DNA from 4 places in the Rhizobium sp. KNZ2-6A genome. Region 1 is predicted to be linked to each of the others. Evidence: predicted binding sites of a transcription regulator. Region 1 holds the regulator's gene; each other region holds the start of a gene.
The links. Region 1 encodes PhoB, which activates phosphate uptake and scavenging genes when phosphate is short. Its sites were predicted from a motif close to TGTCATNNANCTGTCAT; they were not measured.

Region 1 (7,971 bases):
CTTGGCAACGGCCATGATATCAGGCTTGATCCCAGCCCATTCATAGGCGAAGAGCTTGCCGGTGCGGCCGACGCCGCACTGCACTTCGTCAAGAACCAGCAGCAGGCCATGCTCGTCGCAGATCTCCCGCAGGCCACGCAGGAACTCGTTGGTCGCGGGACGGATGCCGCCCTCGCCCTGAACCGGCTCGATCAGGATCGCGGCCGTCGCGTCGGTGATGGCCGCGCGAACGGCATCGAGGTCACCGAACGGCACCTGATCGAAACCCGGCGCCTTCGGGCCGAAGCCTTCGATATACTTCTCCTGGCCGCCGGCGGCGATCGTCGCGATCGTGCGGCCGTGGAAGGCGCCTTCGAAGGTGATGATGTGGAACTTTTCGGGATGTCCCTTGGCGAATTGATAGCGCCGCGCCGTCTTGATGGCGCATTCCAGCGCCTCCGCGCCCGAATTGGTGAAGAACACCTTGTCGGCGAAGGTCACTTCCGTCAGCCGCTTCGACAGCTTTTCCTGGCCGGGTACTTCATAGAGGTTGGACAGGTGCCAGACCTTGTCGGCCTGCGCCTTTAGTTCGGCAACCAGATGCGGATGAGCATGACCCAGCGAATTGACCGCAACGCCGGCTGCGAAATCGAGATAGCGTTCGCCATTTTCGGTAACCAGCCAGACGCCCTCGCCTCGCTCGAACCGCAGCGGAGCACGCAGATAGGTATCGTAAAGCGGCGCGGTCTCTGCCATGGCATGTCTCCTCGATCACAACCCTAAGGACCAATCGCTTCCATTCGATGAAACGGGTCCGAAAAAATCAAAAATGCCGCCTTGCGGCGGCCTGGGCACTATTGATGTTTTGCACCGCGATGTCAACAAAACTGGCGATTTAGCAGGTGCGAGAAAGCGCTGGCGGCCAAAAGAGATGCGTTCGGCACTGCCTATTGCAGAAATGCCACGCCGGGGCAGCAAGTTGGGGAAAACCTCGAAATCGATTCCTCAAGATTCCCGCGACTCTTGTCACGGAGTCAGCCTCACACTAGGTTAAAAACCAATTGCTAGACTGCATGCGGCGGAACTAGTCACCACAATTTTAAAGCGTTTCGTGCCTCGATCCCATGCGAGGCAATGGTGAGGGATTCTGCCATCGGAAACGCGACAGCGGAGACAGGGCATGAATTGGACAGACGAACGCGTCGAGAAGCTGAAGAAGCTATGGTCCGAAGGGTTAAGCGCCAGCCAGATCGCTGCGCAGCTTGGCGGCGTGAGCCGTAATGCCGTCATCGGCAAGGTGCACCGCCTGAACCTTCCCGGCCGAGCGAAGGCGGGCGGCACGGCGACTGCGGCACGTACGCCGAAGCGCAGCAGTGCCGCGCCCCGCGCTCCGAATTACACGTCTCGCGTCGCAACCCGCACGATTACCCGCCAGCAGGGCGCGACCATGCTGAAGGAAGAAATCGAAGTCGATGCCGTCAACGAGATCCAATATCGCCCGGCCTCGAACGTCGTCGTTCCGATTTCCCGCCGTCTCGGCCTGACGGAGCTTACGGAGCGCACCTGCAAGTGGCCGGTGGGCGACCCGCTGAAGGACGATTTCCACTTCTGCGGCAACGAAAGCCCGGATTCATCGCCCTATTGCACCTACCATCAGCGCCTGGCCTACCAGCCAGTGCACGAACGGCGTCGGCCGGCTCAGCCGCGCGGCTGAGATGCTCAGAGCATTCCCGCATCCCGGACGGAAAACCGCTCCGCACTTTTCCTGGAAATGCTCCCATGACTGAGATAAAGAAACGGGCCCTTCGGGGCCCGTTTTCTGTTTCCGCCGCTACTGCATAATTCCCTAAATCGAAATCGATTTAAGGGAAAATTATGCAGCATTCCAAGGTGTTACAGCGACCTTAGCACGTCTTGAAAGACGCGCGGCGCTGTAATGTCGAGTGCCTGATCGGGTATTCCCGCTCAGGCTTCCATGGAGTAGCCCGCGCCGCGAACGGTGCGGATGACATCCTGCATATTGGAGAAATTGAGCGCCTTGCGCAGGCGGCCGACATGGACGTCGACAGTGCGTTCGTCGACATAGATATCGTGCCCCCATACGCCGTCCAGCAGCTGCGAGCGCGAGAAGACGCGGCCCGGCGAGGACATCAGGAATTCCAGCAGGCGGAATTCCGTCGGCCCCAACCGCACTTCGCGGCTCTTGCGGTGGACGCGATGGGTTTCGCGGTCCAGCTCGATATCGCCGCAACGCAGCACCGTGGAGAGAACCTCCGGTCGGGCACGCCGCAGCATCGCCTTGACGCGGGCCATCAGCTCCGGCGTCGAGAACGGCTTGACGACATAATCGTCCGCGCCGGTGGAAAGCCCGCGCACGCGCTCGCTTTCCTCGCCACGGGCCGTCAGCATGATGATCGGCAGGCGCTCCGTCTCCGGCCGCATACGCAGCCGGCGGCAGAGCTCGATGCCCGATACGCCGGGGAGCATCCAGTCGAGGATCAAGAGATCGGGGATGCGCTCCTGGAGACGCAGCTCGGCCTCATCGCCTCTGAGGATCGTGTCGACCTCGAAGCCTTCGGCCTCAAGATTGTAGCGCAGCAGAACGCTCAGCGCTTCCTCGTCTTCTACAACAGCAACTCTCGGAACCATGCGCCTTTGGTCTCCTTTTTCGCTTCCAGATTATTCCGTCACCGCGCCGACGGTATTGGCGGTATCGTCCTTCGGGCGCTCGCCTTCCGGCTGCGCGCCTGTCGCCATGTAATAGATCGTCTCGGCGATGTTGGTGGCATGGTCGCCGATGCGCTCGATGTTCTTGGCGCAGAATAGAAGATGCGTGCAGGTGGTGATATTGCGCGGATCTTCCATCATGTAGGTCAGCATCTCGCGGAAGAGCGAGGTGTACATGGCGTCGATTTCCTCGTCGCGCTCACGGATCGATACGGCCTTGTCGGGCGAACGGGTGGCGTAGACGTCCAGAACTTCCTTGAGCTGGCTCAGCGCCAGTTCGGAGAGGTGCTCGATGCCGCGGGCGAGACGACGCGGAACGCCGGTGCCTTGCACGGCGATGACGCGCTTGGCGGTATTCTTGCCGAGATCGCCGACGCGCTCCAGATCGGAAGCGATGCGGATCGAGCCCATGATCTCGCGCAGGTCGGCGGCCATCGGCTGACGACGGGCGATGGTGACAATCGCCTTGTCGCCGACCTCGCGCTCGGCATGGTCGAGAACGACGTCGTCTGAGATGACCTTCTGCGCAAGGGCGGCATCGCTTTGGACCAATGCGCGTACGCTGTCGCTGACCATCTGCTCGGCCAGGCCGCCCATTTCCGCAATGCGGCGCGTCAGGAACTTCAGGTCTTCGTCATAGGCAGAGAGAATGTGTGTGGAGACCATTTTTCTATCCTCAAGGTGAACTGTGTGAAAGGGTCCGCGCGCCTGCCATCATCAACCAAAACGGCCCATGATGTAATCCTGCGTGCGGTAATCGTCGGGATTGGTGAACATTTTATCGGTGTCGTTCTCCTCAACCAGATGGCCGAGATGGAACATTGCGGTGCGCTGCGAAACGCGGGCTGCCTGCTGCATGGAATGCGTCACGATGACGATCGTGAAGTTTTCCCGCAGCTCATGAATAAGATCCTCGACCTTGGCGGTTGCGATCGGATCGAGCGCCGAGCACGGCTCGTCCATCAGGATGACTTCCGGACTGACGGCAACGGCGCGCGCGATGCACAGGCGCTGCTGCTGACCGCCCGAAAGGCTCGTGCCGGCATCATGGAGCCTGTCCTTGACCTCGCCCCAAAGACCCGCCTTCTGCAGGCTGGTCTCGACGATATGATTAAGATCGGCCTTGGAGCGATGCAGGCCATGGATGCGCGGCCCATAGGCGACGTTCTCATAGATCGACTTCGGAAACGGGTTGGGCTTCTGGAAGACCATGCCGACGCGCGCGCGCAGCTCCACCACGTCGATGCTGTTGTCGTAGACGTCCTGATCGTCGAGCGTGATCTTGCCGGTGACGCGGCAGGTCTCGATCGTGTCGTTCATGCGGTTGAGGCAGCGCAGGAAGGTGGACTTGCCGCAGCCGGAAGGGCCGATGAGCGCCGTCACCGTATTGGCGCGGATCTTCAGGTTGACGTCGAAGAGCGCGCGCTTGTCCCCATAGAAAACCGAGACGTCCTGGCCGATCATCTTGTAGGGGATCGTGGTCATCTTCTTGGCCAAGGCTCTTTCGCTTGCGGCTTCGCTCATCATGTTCATTCCTCGGCCCTCCCTTACCAGCGCCGTTCGAAGCGGCGGCGCAGCAGGATGGCGCCGATGTTCATTGCGACGAGGAAGAAAAGCAGGACGATGATGGCGCCGGACGTTCTTTCGACGAAGGCACGCTCGGCTTCGCTGGCCCACATGTAGATCTGCACCGGCAGCGCCGTCGAGGGATCGAGCGGCGATGTCGGATAATTGGCGACGAAGGCGACCATGCCGATCAAGAGCAGCGGCGCCGTCTCCCCGAGCGCATGGGCAAGCCCGAGGATGGTGCCTGTCAGGATGCCTGGCATGGCGAGCGGCAGGACATGATGGAAGACCACCTGCATGCGCGATGCGCCAAGACCGAGCGCGGCGCTGCGGATCGACGGCGGCACGGCGCGCAACGCAGAACGCGTCGCGATGATGATCATCGGCAGCGTCATCAGGCTCAAAACCAGCCCGCCGACGAGCGAGGCAGAGCGCGGCAGCCCCATCATGTTGATAAAGACCGAGAGGCCCAGCAGGCCATAGACGATGGAGGGCACGGCGGCGAGATTGTTGATATTGACCTCGATCAGGTCCGTCAGCCGGTTCTTCGGCGCGAACTCCTCCAGATAGATCGAGGCGGCAACGCCGACCGGCAGAGCGAGCACGAGTACGGTCAGCATCAGATAGAGCGAGCCGATCAGCGCGACGCCGAGACCGGCGGCTTCCGGACGGCTGGAATTGCCCGACACGAAGAGACCATTATTGAACGCCTTGTGCAGGGCTCCGCTTTCGCTGAGCTGCTTCATCCAGGAGACCTGCCGGTCGGATATCTTGCGGTCCTTCTCGTCGACGGCGAGATCGATCTGGCCCTTGTTGGCGGAATCGATATTGGCGCTGGCAAGGAAGGTGACGCTCTCAGTCGTCCCCATGATCGAGGGGTTGGCGACGACCTTGTCGCGCAACACGATCCTCGCGCCCTCAGATACCATCGCCGTCGCCTCGCGGACAAGCGCACGATTGGCGGGATCGATATTCAAGGCTTTCACCAGCGCGTCACGCACCAGAACCGGGTAATTGGCTGCTATCAGCACCTTCGGATCGGTAACCCGCTTGGCCGTGGGGTCGATCACCTTCTCGGTGAATTCGATCGGCAGGGTGATCGATGTCTGAACAAAGGCGGTGTAGCCGGTGCGCACCACGGTCGAGACCAGGATGGCAAGGAAGACGAGGCCGAAGATAACGGCCGTGACGCCATAGGCGCGGAAGCGGCGCTCGGCGGCATAGCGCCGCTTGATGCCGATATCACGCCGCACTGGGGCGCCGGGTGTGAGCCCACGCGGCATATTCGACACCGGGGAGGATACGACATCGCTCATTCGTATTGCTCCCTGTAGCGGCGGACAACGTAGAGGGCATAGACGTTGAGGCACAGCGTCAGGCAGAACAGGGTAATGCCGAGCGCAAAGGCGACGAGCGTCTGGGGCGAGGTGAATTCCAGATCGCCGGTCAGCTGGTTGACGATCTTCACGGTCACGGTGGTCATGGGCTCGAAGGGATCGAACTGCATGCGGGCGGCGACGCCGGCGGCCAGCACCACAATCATCGTTTCGCCGATCGCGCGCGAGGCGGTCATCAAGAGCGCGCCGACGATACCCGGAAGCGCTGCCGGCAGCAGGACGCGCTTAACCGTTTCCGAGCGGGTGGCGCCGAGGCCGAGCGAGCCGTCGCGCAACGATCGCGGCACGGCCATGATGATATCATCCGACAGCGAGGAAACGTAAGGGATGAGCATGACGCCCATGACGAAGCCCGCCGTCATCACGCTCTGAGCCTCGATGAAGCTTCTGTAATTTCCCGTCAACATACCATCGATTTCGGCCGAGATGTCCCTGAGGAAGGGACCGACGGTGACGAGGGCGAAGAAGCCGTAGACGATCGTCGGAATGCCAGCCAGAACCTCCAGCATCGGCTTGGCAACGGAGCGGACGCGCGCCGAGGCATATTCGGCCATGTAGATCGCGGCGAACAGGCCGATGGGCACGGCGAAGAGCATGGCAACGAGGCCGATATAGATCGTGCCCGCCAGCAGCGGTATCAGACCGAAGGTACCCGAGGTCAGCGAGCCGGCGCCGGTAAAGCGCGGATCCCAGACTGTTCCGAAAAAGAACTCCTTCGCAGGCACCATGCTGAAGAAGCGCGCCGCTTCCGAAAGCATCGAAACGGCGATGCCGACCGTCGTCAGCACGGCGATGGAGGAGGCGACGATCAGCGCGCCGAGAATGACCTGTTCGACGCGGTTGCGGGCACGGAAACGCGGAGCGATGACGCGCAGGCCATAGAGCGAGCAAAGCAGCGCCAAAAGGATTGCGACTGCGGACATCACCATCCGGCTGATTTCGCGCATATCGTTGTATTTGTTGGCGGCGTCGATCATGTAGCCGGTGGGACGGACCGCGAGCGGCACGCCCTTCTGCGCCAGCAGCAATTGCAGGTCGGCCGTGCCGCGGGCAACTTCGGCAAGCTCCTGGCTATCCAGCAGGCGCATGCCGCGGGCGATGCTGCGCACCATGCCGTAGCTGAGATTGAGCTCCGCCTGCGGCAGAGACCTGACCTCATCTGGAAAGGATTTCGTCACCACGCGATCGATGACGATAGGGCTGACGATCAACCACACACAGACGAGCGCGAGAGCCGGAAGCACCGCCCATATGGCGGCATAAGCACCGTAATATCCGAGCCGGGAATGCATGGACGAGGACCCGCCGCCCGACAGCGCAGCCGCCCTCACCCGCCCCAGCACGAAAGCGGAGGCGCCGATGACCGACAGGCACAGCAGCAGCAGCGATACACTCATTCCCATTCCCCGGCGAACGCCGGCGCAGCCATGGGGCCGCGCCGCCGCTCAATCCTTACGCATTCACATGATCTTCCCATCCGCGAAATCCTTGCGGATCCGGTCGCGCTCGGCATCCGGCGCCGGCACGAGGCCATATTCCGCCAGCGGGCTGTCCGGTCCGATCATCTGATCGCTCGTGAAGAAATCGACATATTCCTTGAGGCCCGGGATGACGCCCAGATGGGCCTTCTTGACGTAGAAGAACAACGGCCTCGACACAGGATAGGTGCCGTCGGCAATCGTCTGGCCCGAGGGCACGATGCCGCCGACGGTGGCGACCTTAAGCTTGTCGGCATTGTTCTGGAAGAAATAGAGACCGAAAACACCAATGCCATGCTTGTTGGCATTGATGCGGGCCAGTGTCTCCGGATAGTCGCCGTCGATGTCGACAGCAACGCCGTCCTTGCGCACGGCAATGCACTTTTCTGCCTGCTGGTCGGCCGCCTTGACCGCAGCCTTGATCGCATCAACCGCGCCGGAGGCCTTGCAGCCGGCGGCAAGCACCTTTTCCTCGAAGACTTCGCGCGTGCCGTGCTTCTCGCCCGGAATATAGGCCGATATTTCGAAATCCGGCAGCGACGGATTGATCTGCGACCACTTCTTGTAAGGGTTGGCAATCAGCTTGCCGTCGACGACGACCTCGGCGGCAAGCGCCTTGTAGAGATCGACCGGCTCGAACCTGATGTCCGGATTGCTCTTGTCGAAGGCGAAGACGATGCCGTCATAGCCGATCTTGATCTGCTGGATATCGGCGACGCCGGCGGCCTTGCAGGCTTGAACTTCGCTGTCCTTGATCGGGCGCGACGAATTGGCGATGTCGATGGAATCCGTTCCGACACCCTTGCAGAATTCCTTCAGGCCGG
Region 2 (7,971 bases), on a different contig from region 1:
AGCCTTCCGACCGCGATTGGATGACGCCTCTCGGCTTCGCCATTGTCAACGGGCGAGCCGAGGCTGTGCGCCTCCTGGTGGAGCATGGTGCGGATCGCTCGATCAGGGACGCGTCCGGACGGTCTTATCGCGATCTCGCGGAGGAAGACGGAGACGAAGTTATTATTTCGCTCCTGCGCCAGCGCGGAGTTGCCGGGAAATAAAACGACGAAACGGTTGGGCCGCCATTTGAGACACCCGGCTGCTTATTGCGCCGGCTGCGGGCCAGCTGCCTTCGGATGCTTGAGGTCTATGCTGCCTTGGTCGGTCGCAAGGAATTGCGGCCCGACCTGGCGGACCTTGTTGGCCGAGGGATCGTAGGGACGGTCCGGCGGAAACTGTTGCGGCGCGGCTTGCGTCACCATTGGCGCTTTTGCCGCCGGCGCCTGCTTCTGCTCAAGGCTGGAGTTCTTCTGGAGCCTCGGTGTTTCGATGACCGTAACAGAGCTTTCCGGCTTGGCCAGGGACTGCTCCTGTGGCGCGTAGGCATCCAGCTTCGTGTGGGTATCGATGACGATATCCGGTGTTGCCGAAGCCGGAAGGCTGCAGCCGTTCCGCTGCATCGCATCCAGCAATTGCCGTCGCTGCATGGCGACGGCATCGACGCGGCCAACGCTTTCCTCGCGTTGATCCATCAGCGCGGCGAGATCGTCCCGCATCTGCTTCAGAGACATTCGCTTGTCGTCGCAGGCGCCCTGATTATCCTCACCGCCGAACGGCGCGTCATCATCCTCCACGCAGCCCTGGTTGCGCAGATCGCTCCTCGTCTGGCGGATCAACAGGTTCTGCTGCACGATGGCGCGCGAGAGCTGGCGTGTTTCCTGGCTCGCGCCGATCACTTCATCGATGTCCACATAGCGGCCGCGCAACTCGTCACAGAAATTCACTTGCGCAACACTCGGTGTGGCTGTCAGCAAGGACAGCAGGGCAACGGAAAAAAGGTTTGTGCCGCGGTTCACGGTTCTGCTCTCGAAAGCGGTTCGACGTCGCTCAAGATTACACGCTGCAGCTTAACAACATATCCATGAAATCACAGGGATTTTGAGAGGATTTTGATGAAATTGCAGCCCGCAGCCGCCCGAGACGGCTGCGGGGATTTTGCCTGGAGCATCCGGTGTTAGACTAGCTGCGATGCCTCGACCACGGCCAGAGCCGCCATGTTGACCACGCCGCGGGATGTGACCGACGGCGAGAGAATGTGGGCCGGAAGCGCTGTGCCGAGCAGGATCGGGCCGACATGCAGGCCGTCGGTCATGGTTTTGACCACGCCGAGCGTGATGTTGGCGGCATCGAGGTTCGGGAAGACGAGCAGGTTGGCCTCGCCGGAGAGCGCGCTGTCCGGCATGACGTGGCGGCGCAGGCTTTCGGAAATGGCGCTGTCGCCATGCATTTCGCCGTCGACTTCCAGTTCCGGTGCGGCGGCACGAACGAGCGCCAGCGCATCGCGCATCTTGGTGGCGCTTTCCGATTCCCGCGAGCCGAAGTTGGAATGTGAAACCAGAGCGGCGCGCGGCTCGATGCCGAAGCGCTTGATTTCCTCCGCTGCGAGGACGGCCGATTCCGCGATTTCCTCGGCGGTCGGATTAAACGTCACATAGGTATCGGTGTAGAAGGTAGCGCCGCGCTGCGAGATGAGCAGGCTCAGTGCCGAGAAATCCCGAACGTCAGGCCGCTTGCCGATGATCTGCCGGACGATGCGCAGATGGCGCTCGTAACGGCCTTCCAGGCCGCAGATCAGCGCATCGGCTTCGCCGCGCTTCAGGGCAAGCGCGCCGATCACGGTCGCGTTGGTACGGACGATCGTGCGCGCTGCCTCGGGAATGACGCCGGCGCGGCCGACGAGCGAGAAGTAGAGATCGACATATTCGCGGAAGCGCGGATCGTCTTCCGGATTGATGACGGCGAAATCGGTATGCGGGCGGATCTTCAGGCCGTAGCGCTTCAGGCGGGTTTCGATGACCGATGGACGGCCGATGAGGATCGGGACGGCGGTGCCTTCCTCAAGCAGGACCTGGGCGGCGCGCAGCACGCGCTCGTCTTCGCCTTCGGAGAAGACGACGCGCTTGCGTTCCGCGATCTTCGCGGCCGCGAAGATCGGCTTCATGATGAAGCCGGAGCGGAAGACGAAGCGGTTGAGTTCGTCCATATAGGCGTCGAAATCGGTGATCGGGCGCAGTGCCACGCCACTGTCGGCGGCGGCCCTCGCCACAGCCGGCGCGATGCGCAGGATGAGGCGCGGATCGAAGGGCGAGGGGATCAGGTAGTTCGGCCCGAAGACCAGCGTTTCGCCGGTATAGGCGCGGGCGGCGACATCGGAAGGCTCTTCGCGGGCGAGAGCGGCGATGGCGCGCACGGCGGCCATCTTCATCTCTTCATTGATCGTCTTGGCGCCGCAATCCAGCGCGCCGCGGAAGATGTAGGGGAAGCAGAGAACGTTATTGACCTGGTTCGGGAAATCCGAACGGCCAGTGCAGATCATGGCGTCCGGGCGGGCGGCGCGGGCAAGATCCGGCATGATTTCCGGTGTCGGGTTGGCGAGTGCCATGATTAGCGGCTTTTCCGCCATCTGCTCGAGAAGTTCGGGCTTCAGCACGCCAGCGGCGGACAGGCCGAGGAAGACATCGGCGCCGGGAATGGATTCGGCCAGCACACGCTTGTCGCTGTCCTGCGCATAGACCGATTTCCACTCGTCCATCAGGACGTTGCGGTCCTTGTAGACCAGGCCCTCGATATCGTGGACCCAGATGTTCTCGCGCCTGGCGCCGAGTATGACGAGCAGGTTGAGGCAGGCGAGGGCCGCGGCACCCGCGCCGGAGGCGACGATCTTGACCTCTTCGATCTTCTTGCCGGCCAGCTCCAGCCCGTTGAGGATGGCGGCGGCGACGATGATGGCCGTGCCGTGCTGATCGTCGTGGAAAACAGGGATTTCCATCTTCTCGCGCAGGCGGCGCTCGACGTCAAAGCATTCCGGCGCCTTGATGTCCTCAAGGTTGATGCCGCCGAAGGTCGGCTCGAGCGCCGAAATCGTGTTGACCATCTCATCGACTGTAGGCGCTGCAATTTCGATATCGAAGACATCGATGCCGGCGAATTTCTTGAAGAGAACGGCCTTGCCTTCCATGACCGGCTTGGACGCGAGCGGGCCGATATTGCCGAGGCCGAGTACGGCGGTGCCGTTCGAAATCACGGCCACCAGATTGGCGCGGGACGTATAGTCGGCTGCCGTCTCGGGATTGTCACGGATAGCGATGCAGGGGGCGGCGACGCCGGGAGAATAGGCAAGCGCCAGATCGCGCTGATTGCCCAGCGGCTTGGTGGCTTGAATTTCCAGCTTGCCGGGGCGGGGATAGCGATGGAAATAAAGAGCCTGATCGTCGAAACTGCCGCTCGGCATGTTCTTGGCTGCTTTCGAAGTGTCGTTCGTATCCAACTCGCGTCTCCATTCCTGCCTGCGCTAGAGTCCCCTCCATACATCAATCGCTTCGGCTTCACAGTATGCATTTGATGCTCTCGCGCGTTTTTGTCGTGGCAAAGCCCGGATTGCCCGGCTCGATAAGGCGCGAGACACAGCGTTTGTCATCTTCCTGAAACACGAGTCTGGTTTTGGAATAGCTAAGGTAGATAGGGCACGGACTTAGAAGTTCGTGAATGAAAACATGGACACCCGGCGATTCCGAACGCTGTTCATTTCTGACGTGCACCTGGGCTCGAAGGCCGCCAAGGCGGACTACCTGCTCGACTTTCTCCGTCACCACGAGGCCGATACCATCTTCCTGGTCGGCGATATCGTCGATGGCTGGCGCCTCAAGCGCAACTGGTACTGGCCGCAGGATTGTAACGACGTCGTGCAAAAGCTCCTGCGCAAGGCGCGCAAGGGCACCCGGATCGTCTACATTCCCGGCAATCACGACGAATTCCTGCGCGATTTCCCCGGCATGCATTTCGGCGGTATCGAGGTGGCACAGCGCGCCATGCATGAAGCGGCCGACGGCAAGAAGTATCTCGTCCTGCATGGCGACGAATTCGACGTCGTCGTGCGCAACGCCCGCCTGCTCGCCTATCTCGGCGACTGGGCCTATGACATGGCTATCCTGATCAATGTCGGTCTTGCCGCGGTGCGCCGCCGCCTGAATATGCCCTACTGGTCGTTCTCGGCCTGGGCGAAACTGCAGGTGAAACATGCCGTCAACTTCATCGGCGAGTTCCAGCGTGTCGTTGCCGAGGAAGCCAAACGCAACGATGCCGATGGTGTCATTTGCGGCCATATCCACCATGCGGTCATCGAGGATCTCGACGGCGTGCGCTATATCAATACCGGCGACTGGGTGGAAAGCTGCACGGCGATCGCCGAGCATGAGGACGGCACGTTCGAGCTCATCACTTGGCGGAGCATTCTCGAGACGCAGCCGGCCGGCTTGCCTGTCGAGGACATGCCGCAGCCGCTCGGTGCTCAGGCGGCCTGAGTCACGTCTTTTCACGGGCTTGATAATGGCCTGTCATAATTATTGATCGTCGCGGAACGCCGAAGCTTCGGATTTATCCGAAACGTTACGGTTTTGGCCATTTCTCGCCATAGTCGTATTCTCGATAGCATGATAGGGACAAATCAGTTCCCTTCAGGTCTGTCATGATTCCCGCCATCAAATCCTTCCAGGGCGAGGGTGCGCCCCCTTATTTCCGCCTGCGCACCGCCTTGTCCTATTGCGCGCCGTTGTTCGTGAACGGAATTGCCCTGCCGTTCTTTCCCGTCTGGTTGGCGGGGCTGAATTTCAGCGATCACGAGATCGGTCTCGTAATCGCGATCCCCATGGTCGTACGCGTGCTGGTGACGCCCGTCATCGCCGTGCTCGCGGATCATATGACGGAGCGTGCCGATGTGTTGCTGTGGTCCGGCGCCCTGTCGCTTTTGACGGCGATCGCGCTCTACTGGACGAGCGACTTCTGGCCGGTGCTTCTGGTCTATGGCATCCAGGGCGCAACCTATGCGCCATATGTGCCCGTGGTGGAGTCGATCGCCATGTCGGGCGTGCGCCGCTGGGGCTTCGACTATGGCTCGATGCGCGTGTGGGGATCGATCACATTCATCCTGTCGACCCTTCTCGGCGGTCAATTGATCGGCATGTGGGGCGGACCGACCGTATTGCCTGTCATGGTGGCAGGTTTCATTTTGACGACGCTGATGGGCCTGTTTGCTCCACGCATCGGGCCGACGCGCCACCGCAACCAGCCGATCAACCTGCAGCCGCCGACCGGAAACCTGCGTTCCCCGCAATTGCTCGTCACCATGATCGGGGTATCGATCCAGCAGTCGAGCCATGCGATGCTCTATACGTTCGCGTCGATCTATTGGCGCAAGCTGGGTTTTTCCGGCGCGGAGATCGCCGTTCTCTGGAGTGTCGGCGTTGCGACGGAGGTGATGGTCTTCTTCCTCTCGAAAAAGCTGAGCCGGCGGTTCAGCGCGTGGACGCTGATCTTTTTCGGTTCGTCCATGTGCATCCTGCGCTGGGTTTTGTTTCCGATCAATCTTGGTTTCATGGGCTATTTCGTGCTGCAGTGCTTTCATTCCTGCACCTTTGCCTGCGTCCATACCGGCATCCAGCGACGGATCGTCGCCACGGTCCATGAAACGCAGGAGTCGTCGGCTCAGGGTGCCTATTATTTCTATAACGGCATGTTCCTCGGCCTGATGACGCTGGCATCCGGCTATCTCTATGCCTGGCTGGATCTCGAAAGCTATTACGTCATGGCCGGGATTGCCGCTTTCGGCCTAGGCATGGTCATTTTCGCCTATGGGCTGCGGGCCGGGAAGCCGGCGATGGGCGGTGGCGCTCACGGCGTGTCCTAACGCGACGCAACAAATTCATTTGGATATCAAAAAGCCGTGACATATGTTGGCGCCGGCGCGAGATGGAGATTCCTTGCCTACTGCATAATTCCTTAGATCGGTATCGATTTAAGGATAAAATTATGCAGCAGATTTAAAGTGCTACAGCGACCTTTGCGCGTCATATTTGACGCGCGGCGCTGTAGTCGGTGTATTAAGCATCGACCATGCGGGCTCTCTGAGTCGGCGTATGTTGTGCCAGATCTGAAAGACGCGTGAATTTGAAAGCGGCCGAACAAAAGTCCGATGCACCGAGGATCGATGATGCGCCCGAAGGCGCGGGTCATCGCTATCGGCTGGAAGGTAATTGGCGTAGCGCCAATGTGCACGGCGTGCTGCGGCAGATCGAGCAGCTGTCGAAGCGCAGCTCCGGCGGCGAAGTCGTGATCGACGTCTCCGGTCTTTCGGATGTCGACACGGCGGGTGCGCTGCTGATCCGCCGGCTCAAGGAAAGCCAGGAAGCACATAAGGCTCGCGTCACAATCGAAGGCTCCAATCCGCATATCGACGAATTGCTGACGGCATTCGATGAAGATCCCGACGCGGAAACCGGGGAGCCGAAGCAGAAGGCATCCCTGGCGGAGCGGATTCTCGCGCCGATCGGCAAGAGCGTCTATGAGATCTGGGGCAATCTTGTCGCCGCCATGTACATATTGGGTTCGGCCGTGCGCGGTGCGCAGCTCAAATTCGGGCGCGGCAGCGGCGTTTCGCCGGCTTCGATCGTCAACCAGATCGATCACATGGCGGTGCGCGCCGTACCGATCATCCTGCTGATGTCATCGCTGATCGGCGCCATCATCGCGCAGCAGGGCGCTTTTCAGCTACGCTATTTCGGCGCCGAAGTCTTCGTCGTCGATCTGGTCGGCATCCTGCAATTGCGCGAAATCGGCGTGCTTTTGACCGCAATCATGATTGCCGGCCGCTCCGGCAGTGCTATCACTGCGGAAATCGGCTCGATGAAGATGCGCGAGGAAGTCGATGCGCTGAAGGTCATGGGCCTGAACCCCATCGGCGTGCTCATTTTCCCGCGGCTGGTGGCGTTGACGGTGGCTTTGCCCTTGCTGACGGTCCTTGCCAACTTCGCTTCGCTTTTTGGCGCCGCGATGGTCGCCTGGGGCTATTCCGGCATCACCTTTGCGACGTTCATCTCCCGCCTGCACGAGGCCATCAGCCTGTCGACGGTCATTTCGGGCATGATCAAGGCGCCGTTCATGGCGCTGGTCATCGGCATCGTCGCGGCCGTCGAGGGATTGAAGGTGGGAGGCAGTGCCGAATCCCTTGGCCAGCACGTGACCTCGTCAGTGGTGAAGTCGATCTTCGTCGTCATTCTGATGGACGGGCTCTTCGCCATGTTCTACGCAGCAATCGATTTCTGAGGAATGGCAGGGATGAGCGCGCTTCACTCGGAAATTCCGCTGCAGAAAGATGAACACGGCCGCGATATCGTGCTGTCGGCACGGGATGTCACCGTCGGTTTCGGATCGAAAGTCGTCCTCGATAAATTGAACCTGAATATTTATCGCGGCGAGATTCTGGGTTTCGTCGGCGCTTCCGGCGCAGGCAAGTCGGTGCTGCTGCGCACGGTGCTGCGGCTGCTGCCGCGTCGCTCGGGCAAGATCGAGATCCTCGGTGAGGACTATGACACGCTCTCGGAGCCGGAGCGAAACCAGCTCGATATGCGGCTTGGCGTCCTCTTCCAGCAGGGCGCATTGTTTTCCTCCCTGACGGTGAAGGAAAACATTCAGGTGCCGATGCGGGAATATCTGGACCTGCCGCAGGAGATGATGGACGAGCTGGCGCTGATGAAGATCCGCATGGTGGGTCTCGCCGCGGATGCCGCCGACAAATATCCTTCGGAGCTTTCCGGCGGCATGATCAAGCGCGCAGCACTTGCGAGAGCCCTGGCGCTCGATCCGGACCTCGTTTTCCTCGACGAGCCGACGTCCGGCCTCGATCCGATCGGTGCCACCGAATTTGACGAGCTGATCGCCAGGCTGCGCGACACGCTCGGCCTGACCGTTTATATGGTGACTCACGACCTCGACAGC
Region 3 (7,971 bases), on a different contig from region 1:
AGCACCTTTTCCAGCACGGTCTCGTTTCAGCAGCCGTTGGCGCCGAATCTGAAGTTTTCGGCATCCTTCGCCGATCTGGGGACTTTGACACCGGCCGGCAATCTGCGCGTCGATTACCGCGTCAAATGGTAGGGCGAGCCGGTAAGGCTTCTCCCGGTCACGCGCGGAACAAACGCTGCTCAGGCAAGTTTAAAGCAGGCAAGAGACCGATCTTGCTCGAGGTGTTATGGCCTCGCGAAGCCTGCCGCTGGTTCAGCTCCCTACCGGCGGCAGGCTTAGCGTTTCCGCTTTTCTTCGAATCGCGAAAACGCTCTGTCCTCTTGTTTCCTCGCAATTCCGGCCGGAAACCGCTGCGCACTTTTCCTGGAATTGCTCCAGCACGAAGAGGATCAATCGGCCGGCCCCGTAGGTTCGGTCCGTGACTTGACCGTGATGTCGGGACCGACGAGCCGGGCCTTCAGCCTTGATACGACATCGTGCCGTACCTCTGTCCATGACGCCGTGACGGTCCAATATTCGATGTTCAAGACGGTCTGGTCGACGGCCAGATCGTCGAGATAGACCTTTGGCGCGGGTGCATTCCTGATACGCTGATCCGCCTTCAAGACGTCGAGCATGGTCTTTCGGGCAAGGTCGATGTCGACATTTTCACCCAAGGCGACGGACAATTCCTGACGGCGATCCGGTTCGCGGCTGTAGTTGATGATCGGGGTATTCCAGAGCGTGGAATTCGGCGCCATGAGATAGAGGCCATCCGCCGTCTTCATCTCCGTTGCGAAAAGCCCGATATCCCTGATGTAGCCTTTGACGTTGGCCGTCTCGATATATTCGCCGACCCGGAACGGCCGCAGGATCAGCAGCATGATGCCGGCGGCGATATTTTGCAGCGTGCCTTGCAGCGCCAGGCCGACCGCCAGGCCGGCTGCGCCAAGAGTGGCGATGATGGAGGCGGTCTGAACGCCGAATTGGCCAAGAACGGTGATGAAGACCAGTATCAGCAGGCTGTAATGTAGGACATTCTGGAAGAAGCTCGCCAAGGTTTCGTCGATGCCGCGAATGCGCGAAATGACGCGATAGGCCGAGCGGCTGATAATGCCGGCGAGAATCCAGCCGCCGATCAGAAGAATGATCGCGCCGAGAAGCGAGAAGCCGTATTGAACCGCGAGCGCGGCGGCCTGATCGAGCGCGGTCCGGGTGGCGACGACGATATTGGTCGTTTGATCTTCCATTTCAGGGCTCCCTCTTTTCCCGAAGGTCAAATGAGACGTCGCGGTTTTTGTTCCCGATCGTCGAGCGCATGAAAATCATGCTATTTCAATTGATTGCGGCGTCAGCTTTTATGCCCGACGCTTCAAGCGCCGTGCTTTGCCTGATGTGCGCCCGTGGCGGCCGCCGCGGCGTAGTGAGCCTTCTTCTGCTCATACATGCCAAGATCCGCGCGCTTGATCATGGATTCCATCGTCTCGCCGGGCTGGCTCGTTGCAACGCCGATGGAAACGCTGAGCGGCGCGCTGGAATAGAACTGATTGTTGATCTTCAGCAGTTCGTTGATCGTCTCGACCATCGCGGCGGCCGTGACGTCGTCGGCGCCAGGCATGAGAACGGCAAATTCGTCGCCGCCGATGCGGGCGGCATGGTTCGGCAGGGATACGACGCTGTTCAGTACCTCGCCCATCCGGCGCAGCAGCGCGTCGCCAGCGTCGTGCCCGCTCTCGTCATTGGCGTCCTTCAGGCCGTCGAGATCGATAATGATGGCCGAAACCGGCCGAAGCGACTTGCGCTCCAGCCTGTTGAGTTCCTCCATATAGAAGGCGCGGTTGAAAAGCCTGGTCAGCACATCGTGCTTGCCGAGATATTCGAGATAGGCTTCCGCCTTCTTGCGCGCGGTAATGTCGGTGAGTGCCACTTGCACCAGCGACCAGTCGGCCTCGTAGCCGGGAAAGACGGAAAACTGCATAAGAACGTGGCGCTCCGATCCGTCGAGGGCGTAGTTCAGCACCTCACGCTGATGGAAAAGGCGACCATTCCACAATTCCACCAACTGGCCGCGAAAGTGCTTTTCCATATCATCGCGGAACACTTCGCCGATCCGGTGGTGCAGGGTCTGGCGATCGGCAGCGCAGAAGAGGTCAAGCGTCGCCTGATTGACATCGAGTACGCTGATCTCGCTCATGCACTGCTGCACGAATTCCGGATGTACGTCGAGAAATACCTGAAAGTCGACAATGCCGCGATCACGGATTTCGTCGAGCAGGATCTTGATGCGGCTGAAGTCCTCGACCCATAGGGACACCGGAGAATGCTCGAACAAGCCCTCTGCATAGCGGCGCTGCCGCTCCTCCAGACGCCTTGCTTCCTCGCGCGCCGTCACGTCTTCCGTGGTCAGCAGCAATCTGTTCCAGGATATCTCATGTCCCGGCAGAATGACGCCGCGAAGCTGGATGTCGAGCCTTCTGCCACCGAGCGAATAATTGACCGCCGTACCGGAAAATTCGGTCCTGCCTTCCCAAAGAGCGACCAGCTCATTCACATGGCTTTGCAGCATCTCGTCCCGGAACACCCTGGAAATACCGCCGGCCAGCACCTCGAAAGACGGCGCTTCGAAGAGTTCCAGTGTCTTTGCATTGACGGCAAGGAGCTTGATCCTCTGCGAGCAGGCCGCGACGCGCTGGACATCGGCAAGCAAATACGAGCGCAGGTCCGTCACGCCTTCCGCGCGCCAGAGTTCGAGCTGCTCCTTGACGCCGCTGAAATCCTCCAGCCACATGGCGACGGGAGCAAGGCCGAAAATGGTGCTGCTGAGATCCTGGGCGTTCATTATGATTCCCTGCGCCGGCAATAAAACCAGTATGTCAAATAGAAAAGCCGGCGGGCTAAGTTCTGCTTAGCGAACATTTGTAAAGCTTGCGTTTATATCGGATATAGGGTCAAGCCGGACGATCAATCGCCGCTTATTTTCAATTCATTCTTGTTAAAACTGTGCCCAAAAAGGCTCTCGCGCGCTAGGTATTGTCGAATCTGCGTGATATTCGCAACCGCTAGGTCTTCAAAAAGCGTTCAAACGCTTCGAGGGTCTTTTCGCTGACGTGATGCTCGATACCCTCGGCATCATTTCGCGCGGTGTCGGGATCGACGCCGAGACGGCAAAGGACGGCTTCCACGACCACATGCCGTCGCCGGGTCGCCACCGCCAGGCGCTGGCCTTCCTCGGTGAGGAAGACGCCTCGATAGGGGCGCTGCGTGATCAGGTTTTCCTCGGCCAGACGCTTGAGCATCTTGGCGACCGTCGGCTGCGTTACCCCTAGTCTCTGCGCAATATCGGTCTGGCGTGCCTCGCCGGCATGCTCTATCAGGTCGGCGATAAGCTCGACGTAATCTTCCATCAATTCCGTGCGTCGATCGTCGCGGCTTTTCTGAAAGGCCTCGGCATGCGTCTCCACTTCGGTGGAAGAAAGACGGCTTTCCGGGGCAATGGGCGGTTTCGTCAAGATGGCTCACCTTCGCAAGGCTAAGAAAGTGGTGAAGATACTTAGCCTTGCCTATAAATAAATCGCAAGCGCAATAAAACCCTCACGGCGGCATAATCACCGACAAATGAGGTCAGAGTTCGCTCTCCGGTTCCGCGCGTTCAGCGCTGTTCCTTATCATGAGCCGATCAATGAAAGAGCCGAAGAACCCAATAAGATAGCGCCGAGATCACGGCCGCGGCGGGTAGTGTGATGACCCAGGCGATCACGATGTTGCCGGCAATACCCCACCGTACGGCCGAGACTCGACGGGCGGCACCGACGCCGATGATGGCGCCGGTAATCGTATGGGTCGTGGAAACCGGTATTCCGAGCCAGGTCGCGGCGAAGAGCGTCAATGCGCCGCCCGTTTCCGCGCAGAAGCCCTGCATCGGGTTGAGGCGGGTAATTTTCGAACCCATCGTGTGCACGATCCGCCATCCTCCGAGCAAGGTGCCCAAAGCCATGGCCGACTGGCACGAGAGAACCACCCACAGGGGAACGTGGAACGTGCCGCCGCCATACCCTTGAGAATAAAGGAGTATCGCGATGATCCCCATGGTCTTCTGGGCATCATTGCCGCCGTGCCCAAGGGAATAGAGCGAGGCTGAGAAGAACTGCATGATGCGGAAGGTGCTGTCGACGGCAAACGGCGTCTGCCGGATGAAGAGCCATGTCACGGCAAGCACCAGGAACAGTGCGAGCATGAAGCCGATGAGCGGCGACATGACGATCGCGCCCGCCGTCTTGAGGACGCCGAGCCAGACGATCGAACTGATGCCGACCTTGGCAAGGCCGGCGCCGATCAGCCCGCCGACCAGCGCATGCGACGAGCTTGACGGAATGCCGAATATCCAGGTGACGATGTTCCAGACGATTGCGCCTATAAGAGCGGAGAAGATGACCGACGCGTCGACAATCTTCGGGTCGATGATGCCCGTTCCCAGCGTCTCCGCGACGTGCAGGCCGAAGAACAGGAAGGCAATGAAATTAAAAAACGCAGCCCAGAGAACCGCATATTGCGGCCTGAGAACTCGGGTCGAGACGATGGTCGCAATGGAATTCGCGGCATCGTGAAGGCCATTCAGGAAGTCGAAGAACAGCGCCGTGGCAATGATCGCCACCAGCAGCGGAAAGGCGAGCGAGGCCTCCATCAGACACTCTCGATCACGATGCCGTTGATCTCATTGGCGACGTCTTCGAAGCGGTCGACGACCTTTTCCAGCTCGCCATATATCTCACTGCCGATGATGTAGGCCATGGCGTTGGAGGCGCCGTGAATTCGGTAGAGATCCTTCAGGCCCTGTTCGTGCAGCTCGTCGGCATGGCCTTCGGCCTTGATGATCTCTTCCGTGATAGTGGCAAGACGCGCGGCATTGGCGCCCATGCGATCCAGCAACGGCACCGCCTCGGCAACGAGATGTGCCGCCTTGACGATCACCTCGCCCATCTGCTGCATGAGGGGATCGAAACTTGTCTGCTCGAACAGGCGTATGGTCTTGACCGTCTTGTGCATCATGTCGATGGCGTCATCCATCGACATGATCAGATCCTTGATGTCGCCGCGATCGAAAGGGGTGATGAAGCTCTTGCGCACCGCGAGCAGCACGTCGCGCGTGATATCGTCGGCCTGATTTTCGAGCTCGACGATCTGCCGGCACTTTCCCTCGATGTCATTGCCGGAAAGCAGGGCGTTCAGCGCCTCGGCGGCACTGACGATCGTGCGCGAATGCTGCGCGAAGAGATCGAAGAAACGATCCTCGCGCGGCATGAGTTTGCGAAACCAGCCTAGCATCAAAGCTCCATGCGTCCATTGTCACGAAATTGTCATAATTGACAAAGCGCTGATTGGAAAGGCTGGGAAGGATGATGTTTTCAGGCCTTGCTGATCTTTGTTGTGGATGCCGCGACGCTCGGCATCCATTCAACGCCGATGGATCACGCCGAAGCATGCTCGCGCAGAAGCGGCAATAATTGGTCGCCCTGCCGCTTGATTTCCGAAAGATAGGGCGTGTCCGAGAGAACGAAATGCGTGATGCCCAGATCGCGATATTTGCGCAGCGAGCGGGCGACATCCTCGGCCGAGCCGACCAGCCAGGTGGTGCCTGCCCCTCCGCCGCCGAATTTGCCCGGCGCGGTGTAGAGATTGTCATCGAGCACATCGCCGCGCGCGGCGAGATCGAACAGTCGCTTCTGGCCGACGGCGACCGCTTGCCGATGATCGCTCCAGCGAGCTCCAGTGCCTCCGGCCATTTCCGCAACCTTCGCCTCGGCATCGGCCCAGGCCTGCTCCGTCGTGTCGCGAACCAGCGTCGTGATGCGCAGCCCGAACTCCAGTGGCGGAAGATCGCGATCGAGCTCTCTGCTCAATGCCTTGAGCCGGCTGATCCGTTCGGCGATGTCGGCGAGTGGCTCGCCCCAGAAAAGCTGAACATCGGCCTCCGTGGCGGAAACGCGCTCCGCCGCATCCGAGGCGCCGCCGAAATAGAGCTTGGGATGCAGGCGGTCACCACGACGCTCAATGCGTGGAGCGGCAGTGGAGTCGTTGACGCGAAAATGCTCACCCTCGTAGGAAACATTCTCCTCCGTCCAGAGCTTGCGGGTGAGCCGCATGAACTCCTTGGTGCGGCCATAGCGATGCGCCTGATCACCTTCGCTATCGCCATAGGCGGCAAGATTGTCCTTGCCCGAGACGATGTTGACGCGCACGCGGCCGCCGCTCAAGTGATCCAGCGTAGCGGCGGCGGAGGCGAAATGGGCCGGCTGCCAATAGCCGGGGCGGATCGCGATCAGCGGCTCGAAAGTGCTGGTGCGGGCGGCGAGTGCCGCCGCGACGGTGAAGGTGTCGGGACGACCCCATCCGGTACCGATCAACGCACCCTTCCAGCCGTGATCCTCCAGCGCCTTGGCGTGACTGGTCAGCGTCTCCAGGCTATTGTGGTTTTCGACGGCGGAGTCGCCGCGATGGCCCGGTTTGACGTCGTTCGGGATGTACCAGAGAAATTCGCAATTGCTGCTCATGCCTGCGCCTGTGGGTCTGTCTCAATTGAATGAGTGACTGGTTGGTGAGGCGGGCCGTGAGCGACATCGGCTCCACGGCCCGTCGCGATTAAAGCTTGCCCTTCCAGGGAACGAGCACGGCCTCGAGGATGCGGACGGCAGCGGAAAAGGCGAATGCGCAGGCCGCAATGATACCGATGCCGACGAAGACGACGTCGGTGGCAAGGAATTGCGATGCCGACATGATCATGAAGCCGATGCCGCGGGTTGAGGCGATAAGTTCGGCCGCCACCAGCGTTCCCCAGCCGATGCCGAAAGCGATCCGGACACCCGTCAGAATTTCCGGCAAGGCCGATGGCAGCACGACGGCGAAGAAGAGCTGCAATCGGCTCGCGCCTAGAGAACGGGCGGCATTGACGCGCTCGAGCGGCAGCGAACGCACGCCGGCCTGCGCGGACAGGCAGATCGGCGCGAACATCGCGAGCACGAGGAGCGTGATCTTCGAGGTCTCGCCGATGCCGAGCCATATGATCATCAGCGGCAGATAGGAAAGCGGAGGCAAGGGCCAGTAGAATTCGATCGGCGTATCGAGAATTCCCTTTGCCCAGCGGTTGAGCCCCATCAGCAGGCCAACAGGAATACCGACGATGATCGCGATGGCGGCTGCGGCGACGATACGAAACAGGCTGGCGAGGATGTGCTCGGACAGGGACGCGCCGGCATAGCCGTCGCGATAGACGACGCCGATTTGCGTCAAAACCTCGTCCGGGCGGGGCAGGAAGAGGTGCGATACCAGGCCGAGTTTTGCGACCAGCCACCATAGCGCAAGACAGACGATTGCCGTGGCGATGCTGATCGCGACGGTGGGCTTGTCGCCGACGCCGAAACCGGGAATGCGAACCAGCTTCGGCTGCTCTTCTTTTTGGGAGGCTGCGATCGGGCGCGTCTCGATGATGTCGCTCATGCCGCGCTCCTGATGTTGTCGGCGTCGTGGAGAATGGCGCGAATTTCCTCGCGGAGATTGCCGAACTCGGGCGACGTGACGATCGCTCTTGTGTCGCCGCTCGCGGCAAAGCGATGCACGAAATCGAGTTCGAAGCGGGCAACCACACGCCCAGGCCTTGGAGACATGACCAGCACCTCCGTGCCGAGAAACAGCGCTTCCTCGATCGAATGGGTGATGAAGAAGATGCGCTTGTCGGTTCTGGCCCAGATCGAAACCAGCAACTCCTGCATCTGTTCGCGCGTCAGGCTGTCGAGCGCGCCGAAGGGCTCGTCCATCAGGAGGATATCCGGATCGGTGGCAAGCGCGCGGGCAATGCCGACGCGCTGGCGCATGCCGCCCGACAATTCATAGGGCAGGGCATTGGCAAAATCGGTCAGGCCCACCAGCCGCAGCAACTCGGCTGCGCGATCCCGTCGTTCCCGCTTTCCCAGTCCGGCAAATTGCAGGCCAAGGGCGACA
Region 4 (7,971 bases), on a different contig from region 1:
GGCGACCTACATACGCTCACCGGGCAGCCGGCTTGCTTGCTCCACCCAGTCGGTAAACTGCGCTTCGTCCAGCGTATCGTCCTCATGGAGGTTGAGGTAGCGTGTCTCCTTGCTTTTCGATTCCCCGGGCGGGATCGGATGCAGCGATGCGCCGCGAAAGAAGGCGACCTTGACGTATTTCGTGAAGCAATGAATGCTCAGGAACCAGCCATTGCCTTCGATGCCATAGAATGGCGAATTCCATTTGACCGCTTTTCGAACCTCGGGGAGGGCTTGGACGACGAGCGCATCGATCCGGCGTCCGACCTCGTTCTTCCAGCCCGGCATGGCGGCGATATAGGCTTGCACCGGCGCGTCGCCATCGCCCTTGGCGATCTGCGGATTGCCGCCTGAAAGCAGTTTCGGTTCCGTTGACGCCGGCGTGGACGGCGCCTTTGCCGGTGACTTGGGCTTTCTATCGGCCATTGCATTTCTCCAAGGTTGCTGTCTGGTCTATAGTATAGGGCTGATTTGCCGATCGCCTCCATCATCCAGACCGAGCCGTCGGAGACATCGAAAGAGTACAAAGCGTCGAAATGGAGCTTGAAATTGAGCACAGCGTTCATGAAGGAAGAAAGTGCCGAGGCGGCAGCGGAAACCGTGCTGCCCGATCGACCCATTTCCCAGCATCCGAACCTTGTTACGGAAGCAGGATTGAAGGCGCTGGAACTGCAGCTTCAGGAAGCGCGAAAAGCGTATGACACAGCAAACGCCATCGAAGACATCAATGAACGTCGGCGGCAGACCGCCATTCCGTTGCGCGATGCGCGCTATTTCGCGGAAAGGGTTCGCACGGCCGAAGTCGTTGCCACTCCCGGCTCGTTTGACGTCGCCGCCTTCGGGAGCACGGTGACCTATAGGCGGGAAGACGGCCGCGTGCAGAAATACCGCATCGTCGGAGAGGATGAAGCCGATCCCAGGGCGGGATCGATTTCGTACGTATCACCCGTTGCAAGGCTGCTGATGGGAAAGAAGGTTGGCGATGTCGTCAGCCTTGGCAAGGAGGAGCTGGAGATCACCGCGATCGAATAGCCTCCGTCTCTTTTCACGCTGATCCGAAATACCGGTTTTGCGCTTCAGCAGATACCGGAAATCGGCATCTGCTGAAGCATCGGACTATAGCAACGGCGCCGCAGTTTGTAGACGCGACCCCCTTCAAAATCCAAGTCCGAGAGGAGTGCCGGTTCGACCCCGGCCACCCGCACCACCTTTAAATCGATCCCGCGCGTACCGGCCCGTTTTTTAAGAGCATCGCAGGGCATTCACTAGCGCAGTTAGCGCAGCGGGCTGATGCTGGCGACTGGGGTAATACATGAAGAAACCGGGAATAGGGGGCGTCCAATTCTCCAGCACCCGAATGAGGCGGTGCTCAGCAACATGCTCCATAACCTGTTCTTCATATGCGAGCCCAAGGCCGGCTCCGGTGAGCGCCGCCTGAATCACGAGGTTGGTATCGTCGATTATGAGCGGGCCGTTCACACCGATTGTGACCGCCTTGCGTCCCTGCTCGAACTGCCACCGATACGGACCGTTGGGAAGACGCAGGTTCAGACATCGATGATCATTTAGATCCTTGGGCTTCCGAGGAATGCTTCGTGACGCAAAATAGCCGGGCGACCCCACCACCGCCAAACGCAACTCCTGCGAGACGCGCACCGCAATCATATCCTTTTGAACATATTCGCCGAGTTGAATACCAGCATCAAACTCGCCCGCGACGATGTCGACGGGACCAGTGACGGTGACAACGTCGAGAACGACGTCAGGGTAAGCCTCGGCGAATGCGGTGAGCTTCGGCAACAATACCATCACAGCAGCCGACCGTGACATTACAATTCTAAGGCGTCCCGCGGGTCGGTGGCGCACGCTCCGGGCTTTGTCTAGCGCGCGAGTAATTTGCTCAAGCGCCGGAGACAGATCCTCCAGAAGAGCTGCGCCGGCAGCGGTCGGCGCTACACTCTTGGTAGTCCGAGCAAGAAGCTGGATCTCGAGTTGCTGCTCAAGTTTCCTGATCGTGTGGCTCAGGGCGGACTGGGAGACACCCAGCTTCACCGCAGCGCGTGTAAAGCTTCGCTCACTGGCGACGATTGCAAAAATAGCGAGTTCATCCAGGTAGTTCCCCATTATTTATGAATATCATTCATGACCCCATCCCGTCAAAAGTATCTTTCCTCATAAGCGTCTGTGCCCTAGATTTGATCAACAAGCTGATGTGGTCGACTTCTCCACGCTTCGGCCTCTCCGGGGCTCGGCACGGAATTGCGGCACGCATAATAGTTTGACCGGACAACGAGGTGACCATGGATACCGATGTTTGCGCTTTGCGCACCCTGGCGCAGATCTATTTTGACGCCGCCTATGAAATGGATGCTGAGAAATTTGCATCCCTATTTCACCCCTTGAGCTCCGTGACGAAGGTCGCCGACGACGGCGACGTGGGCGTGACGCCGATTGCGACGTGGTTAGCAGTCGTGCGTAATGCCGAAGCTCCAAAACAGCAGGGCGCGGAACGTGACGACGAGATCCTATCAATTGACGTCGAAAGAGATCTCGCGCTTCTGAAGGTGAAATTGCAGGTACCGCCGCGCCACTTCACGGACCTATTGTCATGCTTGAAGGTCAACGGAACCTGGAAGATCGTTCAGAAGGTGATGACTTCGAAAACGTAACGGCTTCAGTGCCGCAATAGAAAATTGAAACGCCCGGCTTGGCAGGTTGCCCATGAAATTTCTATCTCAAAGCGCCAACATCATGGCCTGTGCTTCGGGATCATCGAAGGTTTGGTCGCTTTCCGACGGATATGTCGACCTGCCGGCCCAATTGCTCAGATATCCGAACGGCAAAATATCTACGCCGATAGTATCGCCACGGCGGGAAGAGGCGCTCGTTCGCCTGTCCGTCAACTGCTTCCTGCTCGATCGCCCTGGCAGCGACCGCGTTTTGATAGATTGTGGAGCGGGAACAAGCTGGGACCCGTCCATGGGCCACCTCGAGGAGGCTATGTGCGAGGCTGGCATCGACACATCGTCCATCACGATGGTCGCCCTCACCCATGCCCATGGCGACCACATCAATGGTCTTGTTACGCCTGACGGGCGGCGAGCATTTAGAAACTTAAACAAGATCGTGATTGCGGAGGCCGCCGTCGAGGATTTCCTCGCCGAGCCAGGACTGGCGGATTTTCAGCCACTCCTGGCCCCGATCAACGGAGGAGACCGGCTGGACGATCATTTGCTGGCGATGGCGATACCCGGGCACGCTCCGGGCCATATGGGTTATCTCCTCAGCACTGGCGAGGACGATATTTTATTCTGCGGCGACGTGATCCACGCTCCTGCTGCACAGTTTGCCCGTCCCGAACTCACCTGGGCCTATGACGCTGACCAGTCCATAGCGAGGGCTAGCCGGATCAGGCTGCTCCAAGACGCAGAGGCTGCACACACTTGGCTTGCCGGCGCTCACCTGGGGCGACCGGGCATCGGCAGAATAGTCAAGGAGGGGCACGGATATGCGTTCATCTCGGCCATGTAGTCGCCAATCGCCGAATTGACTTTGCACATCATGCTCCGCCGCAGCAACGCGTGGGCGCGCATTCATTCGGATATTTACGTAGCGATGACAAATGACACCCAAGGAGAACTTGGCTAAACGCCAACGCCTCATGGTGAAATTGACTTCCGGCACTGTTTATCGGATCTCCATCATCGGGTAGAGATGAAAAACGATGCCGTAGCAATATTCGACATTCGAATGACATGGCTAAATTCGGAAGGGCGGGCATGCGGAAAAAGTTGCTGCACGGTCAATGGCAACAGGTCGAGAACGATATTACCGAGGATATTCTGACCGGCCGGCTGTCACCAAAGGCACAGCTTCCAACCGAATCCGACCTGATGGAGCGCTTCGGCGTCGGGCGCCACACCATACGGCGCGCCATTGCCCGTCTTGAGAGCCGGGGGCTCGTGCTGGTCGAGCAGGGGCGTGGGACCTTTGTCAGGGATAGCCGTCTCGACTACCGTCTGTCGGAGCGCACGCGCTTTTCTCAGAATCTGCTCGATCAGGGCAGGGAGCCGCTTGGGCAGGCCATCCATGAAGAGGTCGTTCCAGCCTCCGAGATGATCGCTGACGCCTTGCGGCTTCCCCATGGCGAGCCCGTCTACCATATCGTCCGGTGCGGCTTTGCCGACGAGGAGCCGATCAACTATTCGCATGCCTATTATCCGGTGCGCCGTTTTCCGGGCTTCGATGACGCGCGGCGCAGCGGGCGGAGCGTAACCGTCATTCTGGCCGAGTATGGTATCCCCGACTATATCCGCCTGCGCACCGACATCATCGTCCGCCTACCGACAAGCGAGGAGGCGAAGCAGCTCCGCCAGTCCATGGCGCAGCCTGTGGCCGTGTCGAGAAAAGTGGACGTCGATCTCAAGGGCACGCCGATCTCTTATTCCGAGTCCGTATGGCCGGGCGAGCGCGTGCAATTCTCGATCGACAATACCAGCCAGCTTCTGGACGTTCTTGCGCGCGGTGATGGGGGCTGATTGGCGCGGCTTGCACCAGTGCGACGCTGAGAATGACGCCTCCGTTGCGATATGCTAATGTAATGGCCTGTAAGGGCGCAGGGGGCATGGCAATGTTGGAGACGGACAAGCTATTCGCCGGCTCGATCCCGGAAAATTACGACCGCTATATGGTGCCGTTGATTTTCGAACCTTACGCCGCAGATCTTGCCCGACGGGCAGCGTCCCTGGCGCCGGGCGCGGTCCTCGAAATTGCCGCGGGCACCGGGGCTGTCACCCGCGTATTGGCGCCTAAACTATCCCCCGATGCACGCTATGTCGTCACGGATCTCAATCAACCGATGCTCGACTATGCCCGTTCGCGGCAGGCTCCCGACAGCCGCATCACTTGGCGGCAGGCAGACGCCATGGCGCTGCCGTTTGACGATGCGTCCTTCGATCTCGTCTGCTGCCAGTTCGGCGCCATGTTCTTTCCCGATCGCGTCTCGGCCTATCGCGAGGCAAAACGAGTTTTGAAGCCCGGAGGGCATTTCCTGTTCAACGTCTGGGATCGCCTCGAGGAGAATATATTTGCGAATGAGGTAACGAACGCTCTGGCTCGGATTTTCCCGAACGATCCGCCGCGTTTCCTGGCACGCACCCCGCATGGCTATCACGACGTAGAGCGGATTCGCAGCGATCTCGAGAATGCCGGTTTTACAGATGTGGTGATCGAAACGAGAGCCGAACAGAGCCGTGCATCCTCGCCGCGCATTCCAGCCGTTGCCTATTGTCAGGGAACGCTTCTTCGCAATGAAATCGAGGCCAGGGAAGCGGGAAGCCTGGAGGCTGCAACCGACTATGCCGCATCCGCGATCGCAGACAGGCATGGCAACGGCGAAGTTGCGGCCAAGATTCAAGCGCATATCATTTTAGCCGCTGCCTAACCTGCCCAGCGTCTGCAAGCTTAACTGAAGAATAACTATGATTTAAAGCAAGGCTGCCGATTTAAGCGCGCGGCGACGGGTTGTTATATCGTCTAGGGTCATAAGAGGAGATCCAAGACGATATTTACTGAGATTTCCGGTGTGGTTTTATAGGGAAATAGTTGAGGGTCCGGCCGCCGGCGGTGATGCCGGTAGGTCGTCTCGCCTGCTGTCGAATCTTCAGGTGCTGCGCGCGCTCGCCGCTTTGTCCGTTGTCGTGGCTCACGCCTTGCACGAGACCGGGATGCTGGCGGGGGCGACAGGGCGGGCAGCGGTCGATGGCTCCGCATGGAATCTTGGTTTCGGGGTGGACATATTCTTCGTCCTCTCCGGCTTCATCATGACCCATACGGCCGCGTCGGAGTTCGGCAAGAGCGGCGCTCCGCTGCGTTTCTTCCTGCGGCGCTGCGCCCGCGTGATCCCGCTCTACTGGCTGCTGACGAGCCTCATGCTTATCGGCGCGCTCGTAGCACCCTCGCTGCTGGCTGTTCCCATCGGCTCCGTGTTCCATGTCCTGGCATCCTATTTCTTCATTCCGTCCGGGCGTGGCGCGGATGAAATCAGGCCGGTGCTTGCACTCGCCTGGACGCTGAATTACGAGATGCTGTTCTATGTGTTCTTTGCGGCCGCGCTCCTGCTGCCGATAAGGCTGGGCATCATCTGGCTGTCGGTGCTGATGGCAGGCATGGCGCTTGTCGGAGGGCTCATCGATCCAGGCCATGTCCAGATAGCCTTCTGGACGAACCCCATCATTCTTGAGTTCCTCTTCGGTGTCTATGTCGCCTTGATCTTTCGCAGCGGCATCAGGATCGGCGGTGCCGGAGCACTCGGGCTCATGGCCATCGGTCTTCTCGGCTTCGTACGTATCTCCGACCCCTGGAGCGATGCGACCTTGCCGCAATTCCTGCGATGCGGCCTGCCTGCGGCGCTATTCGTTCTTGCGGCCGCAATCGGCCCTCTCCTGCCTCAGGGGAAGCTCGTCCTATGGGGCGTCGCCCTGGGAGATGCCTCCTATAGTCTCTATCTTGCCCACCCCTTTATCCTGCGGCCGATGCGAGCCATCTGGGCGAAGGCGCTCGGCGGAGCTCTTCCTCTCGGCCTGTTCGTTATATTCGCCACGCTCGCGGCTGCCTTGTTTTCCCTGCTACTCTTCTGGGCCGTTGAGAAACCGCTTACCAGCCGCATCCAGCGTCTCGTGCTTCGCTCCGGGCGGCCGCGTATGCCAACTGGCACTCTCCCGGCGGTAGACACCGAGAGCGCCTAGGCAAAGTCGCAAGCGATGCTTGGCATCGGTTCGAAGCATCCGTCCCATTGCTCAGTCGGCCCATTCGGGATCGGTCGTGAAGGCGATCGTCAGCCAACGGTCCGGGCCTTCGTCACCGATCGCATCGCCGATCTCGTCGCGAATATGGTCCCATTCCTCCAGCTTCTTCGCAGGCCCGTCCGGTGGCACGATGAAATAAAGCTCGATCTGCTTGCCGCGGCCGACGCGGGCGACATAGGAGCGGTAGGATTCGAAACCGTAGCGTTGGACGATGTCGGTAGCGACGCGGTCGACATGTTCCCGCAGATCGGAAGGCGTTACGAGCAGAATATCGGCAAACGCCTGCTTGATCGTGCCGATCGGCATGGGGATGACGATGAGGCAGACCAGCGCGAGTGCGGCCGGATCGACATAGGGCGACATCCATTCCAGGCGTGTCCCCTGAATGAAAAAGCCGAAGATGAAGGCGAGCAGCAGCGCCCCGCTTAAGCAGCCCGTCATCACCCAGGCCTTGGCGTCGAGTGCAATGAAACTGGACCTCAGTTTCTCGTTCGCACGCCTGCCACAACCTGCCATCAGGAAGGCGATGATCATGGTCAGCACCGCATAGATGATGGCTTGATCGAAGGAGAGATGCCGACCGCCGGCCATGATGCTGCCGATTGCGTTGATCAGGGCATAGACCGCGGCTCCCGTCAGCAAGACGCCATTGAGGCCAAGCACCATGGGTTCGAGATGCCAGAAACCCATGGTGAAATGCTTGGCGAACCTGCCGCCGGAGGCCGTGTTCGTTGCGGAGGACACGATCAGGTTGGAGACGATCAGCGCGACGATCGTCATGCTTGCATCAGTAAGCGCGTAGACGCCGTCGAAGACGATCGCATAGGAACCGGAGAGAAGACCGAAGACAATGCCGGCGACCGCCAGAACGAAGGTCACGATAATGGAGATGCGCAGGACGCTTTGTTCGGTTGTCACTTTTCAATCTCCGACGAGAGACGCGGTATGCGTTTCAGATAATTTTGCAGGCTCGACGGACTTTTAGCGCGTCATATAGGCTGAGCCAATCCGGGCGAACGATAGCAAGAGAGCTTCTTCTTTATGCGGAGGCAAAACGGGGTTTTTGATCAGGGTTCGCGAAGCCGAGCGCTCTGACCCTGCCGCCTGAATTCGCTCGGCGTGACGC

Region 2: ACPYOP_RS06740 (UDP-2,3-diacylglucosamine diphosphatase) is a predicted target of PhoB. The motif match lies at 3,614-3,630, and genes of this name have one in related genera.
Region 3: ACPYOP_RS23965 (DUF47 family protein) is a predicted target of PhoB. The motif match lies at 5,321-5,337, and genes of this name have one in related genera.
Region 4: phnF (phosphonate metabolism transcriptional regulator PhnF) is a predicted target of PhoB. The motif match lies at 3,779-3,795, and genes of this name have one in related genera.

What each region holds. Positions count from the first base shown of each region.
Region 1 is NZ_JBNDIC010000016.1:20,030-28,000, reverse strand. It holds gene ACPYOP_RS13435 (acetylornithine transaminase) at 1-735, opposite strand, end outside; gene ACPYOP_RS13430 (GcrA family cell cycle regulator) at 1,160-1,693, shown strand; gene phoB (phosphate regulon transcriptional regulator PhoB) at 1,945-2,628, opposite strand; gene phoU (phosphate signaling complex protein PhoU) at 2,659-3,372, opposite strand; gene pstB (phosphate ABC transporter ATP-binding protein PstB) at 3,424-4,239, opposite strand; gene pstA (phosphate ABC transporter permease PstA) at 4,254-5,588, opposite strand; gene pstC (phosphate ABC transporter permease subunit PstC) at 5,585-7,066, opposite strand; gene ACPYOP_RS13400 (substrate-binding domain-containing protein) at 7,130-7,971, opposite strand, start outside.
Region 2 is NZ_JBNDIC010000006.1:123,341-131,311, reverse strand. It holds gene ACPYOP_RS06755 (ankyrin repeat domain-containing protein) at 1-203, shown strand, start outside; gene ACPYOP_RS06750 (hypothetical protein) at 246-998, opposite strand; gene ACPYOP_RS06745 (NADP-dependent malic enzyme) at 1,157-3,433, opposite strand; gene ACPYOP_RS06740 (UDP-2,3-diacylglucosamine diphosphatase) at 3,696-4,502, shown strand; gene ACPYOP_RS06735 (MFS transporter) at 4,667-5,884, shown strand; gene ACPYOP_RS06730 (MlaE family lipid ABC transporter permease subunit) at 6,145-7,299, shown strand; gene ACPYOP_RS06725 (ABC transporter ATP-binding protein) at 7,312-7,971, shown strand, end outside.
Region 3 is NZ_JBNDIC010000040.1:35,438-43,408, reverse strand. It holds gene ACPYOP_RS23990 (hypothetical protein) at 1-132, shown strand, start outside; gene ACPYOP_RS23985 (mechanosensitive ion channel family protein) at 390-1,229, opposite strand; gene ACPYOP_RS23980 (sensor domain-containing diguanylate cyclase) at 1,352-2,818, opposite strand; gene mntR (manganese-binding transcriptional regulator MntR) at 3,039-3,488, opposite strand; gene ACPYOP_RS23970 (inorganic phosphate transporter) at 3,656-4,660, opposite strand; gene ACPYOP_RS23965 (DUF47 family protein) at 4,660-5,301, opposite strand; gene ACPYOP_RS23960 (LLM class flavin-dependent oxidoreductase) at 5,445-6,527, opposite strand; gene ACPYOP_RS23955 (ABC transporter permease subunit) at 6,616-7,470, opposite strand; gene ACPYOP_RS23950 (taurine ABC transporter ATP-binding protein) at 7,467-7,971, opposite strand, start outside.
Region 4 is NZ_JBNDIC010000012.1:5,843-13,813, reverse strand. It holds gene ACPYOP_RS10590 (DUF1801 domain-containing protein) at 7-465, opposite strand; gene greA (transcription elongation factor GreA) at 589-1,071, shown strand; gene ACPYOP_RS10580 (LysR family transcriptional regulator) at 1,282-2,163, opposite strand; gene ACPYOP_RS10575 (nuclear transport factor 2 family protein) at 2,340-2,708, shown strand; gene ACPYOP_RS10570 (MBL fold metallo-hydrolase) at 2,761-3,570, shown strand; gene phnF (phosphonate metabolism transcriptional regulator PhnF) at 3,819-4,577, shown strand; gene ACPYOP_RS10560 (class I SAM-dependent methyltransferase) at 4,670-5,482, shown strand; gene ACPYOP_RS10555 (acyltransferase family protein) at 5,622-6,785, shown strand; gene ACPYOP_RS10550 (cation diffusion facilitator family transporter) at 6,837-7,763, opposite strand; gene ACPYOP_RS10545 (helix-turn-helix domain-containing protein) at 7,913-7,971, opposite strand, start outside.